One region of the Erwinia sp. GW821-FHT03D09 genome, then DNA from elsewhere that is predicted to be linked to it. Evidence: predicted binding sites of a transcription regulator. Region 1 holds the regulator's gene; the other holds the start of a gene.

The links. The regulator CRP, encoded in region 1, controls carbon source genes, mostly activating them, when cyclic AMP is high. The targets are predictions, from matches to a motif close to ATGTGANNNNNNTCACAT.
Region 2: the regulator CRP is predicted to act here: its motif matches at 991-1,008, upstream of rhaB (rhamnulokinase).

Annotation. Positions count from the first base shown of each region.
Region 1 covers NZ_JBWKUK010000002.1:246,990-249,394, forward strand. Annotated here, with positions in the region: gene AC07U6_RS02845 (YccS/YhfK family putative transporter) at 1-838, opposite strand, end outside; gene crp (cAMP-activated global transcriptional regulator CRP) at 898-1,530, opposite strand; gene AC07U6_RS02855 (LysR substrate-binding domain-containing protein) at 1,890-2,405, opposite strand, start outside.
Region 2 covers NZ_JBWKUK010000001.1:271,918-274,322, forward strand. Annotated here, with positions in the region: gene rhaB (rhamnulokinase) at 1-882, opposite strand, end outside; gene rhaS (HTH-type transcriptional activator RhaS) at 1,183-2,007, shown strand; gene rhaR (HTH-type transcriptional activator RhaR) at 2,019-2,405, shown strand, end outside.

The DNA of each region.
Region 1 (2,405 bases):
CCAGCACCCGCAGGCGGGAGGCAATGGTCTGCACATTCCAACGGATCACCACTTCGGCGTGGCTTTGTTCCACCAGTTTTTGCACTTCTTCCGGCTGATGCAGGCTGACGGAAATGTGCTCCTGCAGGTCCAGTGCCACCTGAAAGGCCCGCGTCAGCCGCTGATAGTGGTTATCCTGGCTGGCGGACAGCATATACATCTGCTGATAGCAGGTATTAATCAGATCCACCGCTTTTTGCTGGCGCGCCAGCAGCGGCGGGAGGGCTGTCTGCGGGTCGGTCAGCCGGGTCAGCAGCGTATATTTCGCCTCGCAGTAGTCGGCCAGCTCGCGATACAGCAGGCTCAGCGTTTCACGCATCGGCTGCTCTTTCCACAGGCGGAACCACAGCCAGTTAAACAGCCCGTACCAGATGGTACCGAGAATATAGAGCAGCGGCGGCTGCCAGAGGGGCATTCTTCCGGCCAGGCTGAGGGTAAAAATAGCGGCAATGAGCGATGCGGGCAGCAGACGGCCATGCAGTGGACTGATTTCCGCAGTGACGCCCAGTATCAGTGCCATCACCAGCATGATGATCGGCAGCGGTACGCCCTGTTCCCCGGCATACAGGATCATAAAACTACAGAATGCAAACAGGCTGCCGCCGATAATCAGGCGTTTAAAAAAGCGTTTATGGGGAGTATCAAGACCGGCGTTGTTACAGCAGGCGGGAACCAATGAAAAGAGTAGACCCTGTCGAAGATCGCCCAGCAGCCAGCCAACGGCTATTGGCAGACACAGCACCAGCGTTTGCCGCAGTGCATAGTTCACTTCAGGGTGATAGATGATTCTCCGCCACATGCCCAACACCACAGAAAAAAAGGCGCGACAATGCTGTCGCGCCACAGATCCACAACCGTTTAGCGCGTACCGTAAACCACGATAGTTTTACCGTGCGCGGAAATCAGGTTTTGATCTTCCAGCATTTTCAAAATACGCCCCACGGTTTCACGAGAACAGCCAACGATCTGGCCAATCTCCTGGCGGGTGATCTTGATCTGCATACCATCCGGGTGGGTCATGGCATCCGGCTGTTTGGCCAGATTAAGCAGGGTTTGTGCAATACGACCGGTTACATCAAGGAAGGCGAGGTTACCCACTTTCTCAGAAGTGACCTGCAGACGGCGTGCCATCTGCGAAGAAAGACGCATCAGAATGTCAGGGTTAACCTGAATCAACTGGCGGAATTTTTTGTAGGAGATTTCAGCTACTTCACAGGCACTCTTAGCGCGCACCCACGCGCTTCGCTCCTGGCCCTCTTCGAAAAGGCCCAGTTCGCCAATAAAGTCGCCCTGATTGAGGTAGGAAAGAATCATTTCTTTACCTTCTTCATCCTTGATCAGCACCGCTACTGCGCCTTTGACGATGTAGTAGAGGGTTTCTGCCTTTTCACCCTGATGGATCAGAGTGCTTTTGGATGGATATTTGTGAATATGGCAATGTGACAGGAACCATTCGAGGGTTGGGTCTGTTTGCGGTTTGCCGAGAACCATTCGCTGTTATCCTCTATTGTAATCGAGCCTAAATATACCCTTTTATCACTCAGGTTGCAGAAATGTTAACTGCTTTTTGAAATATTTTGGGTAAACAGGGACGGAATTCCCTGTCAGGCGCTTCCCATAGGAAAATCAAACGGGCAATACCATTAAGAGTCTGACTCATCCTGTTGTCCCGTTTTCACCATGCATTGCAATGCCAGAATAATAATACAGCACCGTTTGTAGCACAGCTTGACCTGGCTGTCTTGTGTTGTGTCATGTTGTCTCGCTTCAGCATAGTGCAAAATTACTACATAGTCTTTTTATTGCCGGGAAAGTGGGGCGGAAGGCCGTTGCTCGGCGACGCGCCCGTCTCACTGATTAATGTCGGTTTCATGTCTGTTTTCGCCAGCGTTACGGCAGATATCCAGGACCAGCTCCAGCAGTTGCCGCGAATGATGGGTAAGCGGGGAGTATCTGGACCACACAACGCTGTAATGCCAGGCAGATTGCAGCGGCAGGTTGAGTGCCTGCAGCGTGTGGCTGAATTCGCTAAGCAGTGGGCGGGGCATCATCATCAGGTAACCGGATTTTCGCGCCAGCTGCATGCCGTACAACAGAGAAGTCGTATGAAGCAGAGGACCAGATAACCGCTGAAAAAAAGCCTCCAGTTCCTGGCTCAAGCCGCTGCCCGCTTCATCTTCCATCAGCACCCATTTCTCATCGGCAAGTTGCTCCAGACGTTCGCAACTCCGCTGCGGATGGGTCTGACACGCTACCACGCACAGCGACACGCTGAACAGCGGTTCAATGGCCAGCCGTTCATCGGTGAAGCGAGCAGGAAGCTGAACAATAGCAAAATCCATTTCTCCGGCCACGAGTGCCGGAAG
Region 2 (2,405 bases), on a different contig from region 1:
CAGCACCCGATAGCGGCCTTCTGCTCCGCCTTCGTTGGTGATATTGGCGGCCAGAGCCGCCTTTGAGGTAAACGGTTCAAGGCTCTCAAAGCCCATCAGTGACCAGGTACCGGAACTGAGGTATGCCGATTCCGCGCCCGACAGCGGAGCCGCCAGCACCGCGCTGGCGGTGTCATGGGTAGCCACGGCAATCACCGGTATGGCCTGCCCTGACGGGCTGCGCCAGCGGCCAACTTCACGCCCCGGCTGCGACGGCCTGCCGAACCACGCCGGGTTAGCACCGGTCCAGTTCAGTAAATCGCTGTCCCATTCGCCGCTGCGGATGTTCAGCAGCTGGGTAGTCGTGGCATTGGTATACTCCCAGTTCAGCTTGCCAGTCAGGCGGAAGTGCAGATAGTCCGGGATCAACAGCGCATGTTTTACGCGGGCCAGATCCGGCTGGTTATCGCGGCAGAGCGCGCGCAGCTGATAAAGCGTGTTAAACGGCAGAAACTGGATGCCGGTGCGCTGATAGATAGTATCGCGGCCCAGTTCACGAACCGCCTCGGCCATCACGCCATGGGTGCGATCGTCGCGGTAGGCAATCGGCAACCCCACCCGCTCTCCCTGCTCATCCAGCAGCACATAGTCCACCCCCCAGGTATCAATGCCGATGCTGTCCACCGTAATCCCCTGACGATCCAGCTTCTTCAGTGCGGCAACGATAAACGCTTCCAGCGCATCCAGATCCCAGCACTGATGAGTATCGACGGCGATCGGCTGGTTAACGCAGCGGCTCACTTCTTCAAGGGTAATGTTTCCGCTGTACAGATCGTGGCGAGCCAGCATAACGCGACCGCTGGATGCGCCGAGGTCAACGGCCACAAGGTGACGAACAGTCATATGATTTACTTCCTGATGATTCGATGCCACCAGTGTAAAACAGCGTTTTTTTGCCACCTTCTTGCTACTGCCAGCGCATTTCCCCTGCTGGCAAGATGGCAAAGATGAACGTGAAGCAGTTCACATTTTCGCATCCCGGGCCGTTTGCAGAGCGGGATGTGATACCTGCCGCATTTCTCAATGTTTCCGGTCATTTCTTTAAAAATAAGCGCCATGGCGGAAATTTACTGTCAAAAATTCAAGGTGGTAGCGCTCACGGCTTCGTACACTCTGTTGCTGGCATGTTACGAGGAATCCATCATGACCGTGTTACACAGCGCCGATTTCTTCCCTTCCGGGCACAACCCGGTTGCTATCGAACCCCGAGCGCCGCAGGGGGCGTTCCCGGAACATCATCACGATGACTTCCACGAAATTGTAATCGTTGAACAGGGTGCCGGCATCCACGTTTTCAACGGCCAGTCGCAGCCGCTGTGCAGCGGCTGCGTCTGCTTCGTGCGTAATCATGACCGCCATATGTATGAGCAAACGGAGAATCTCACGCTGACCAACGTGCTGTATCGCGGGCCGGAATCGTTCCGTTTTCTCACCGGGTTTCAGCACCTGCTGCCCGCCGAGCATGACGGGGTTTATCCGTCGCACTGGCGTATCGGCAATAAGGTGCTGGCGCAGGCAAGGCAGCTGATTGAGGGACTGGTCGCTTCGCCCTCACCTGCGGGCATTGTCGGGCAGGCGGAACAGGAGATGCGCTTTATGCAGCTGCTGGTGCTGCTGCATCAGGGCCGCAGCGCGGCACAGGGCGACGATCAGGACGGCCGCCTGCGCGCGCTGCTCGACTGGCTGGCCGACCATTACAGTGAAGAGGTTGACTGGGAAAATCTGGCGGACAGCTTTTCACTTTCCCTGCGCACGCTGCATCGCCAGCTGAAGCAGCAGACCGGCAGTACGCCGCAGCGCTACCTCAACCGCCTGCGCCTGCTGGAGGCACGCCATCTGCTGCGCCACAGCGAAATGCGGGTGACGGATATTGCCTTCCACTGCGGTTTTGGTGACAGTAATCACTTTTCTACGCTGTTTAAACGGGAGTTTGGCTGCTCTCCGCGTACACTGCGGCAAAATGACTGAAAAGGACATGCATGGTGACTGCCCCTCTGCGGCTGGCCAAAGCCGACTATATTCCCGCTGAACAGATGCCGGTTGCGGTTGCCGAGCGCACGCCGCAGCCCTCCTTTCCGCCCCACGCTCACGAATTCAATGAAATTGTGCTGGTCTGGCGCGGTAACGGCCTGCACGTGATGAATGACCGCCCCTGGCCAGTAACCTGCGGCGATATTTTTTATCTGCATGCCGATGACTGCCACAGCTACGAGTCGGTGCAGGATCTGGTGCTGGATAATATTATCTATTGCCCGGAACGCTTCCAGCTGGCGCTGGACTGGCCGCAGCTGCTGCCGGCCCGTAACGAGGGATGCTGGCGGCTGACCACGCGGGGTATGGCACTGGCACGTGGAGTGATTAAGCAG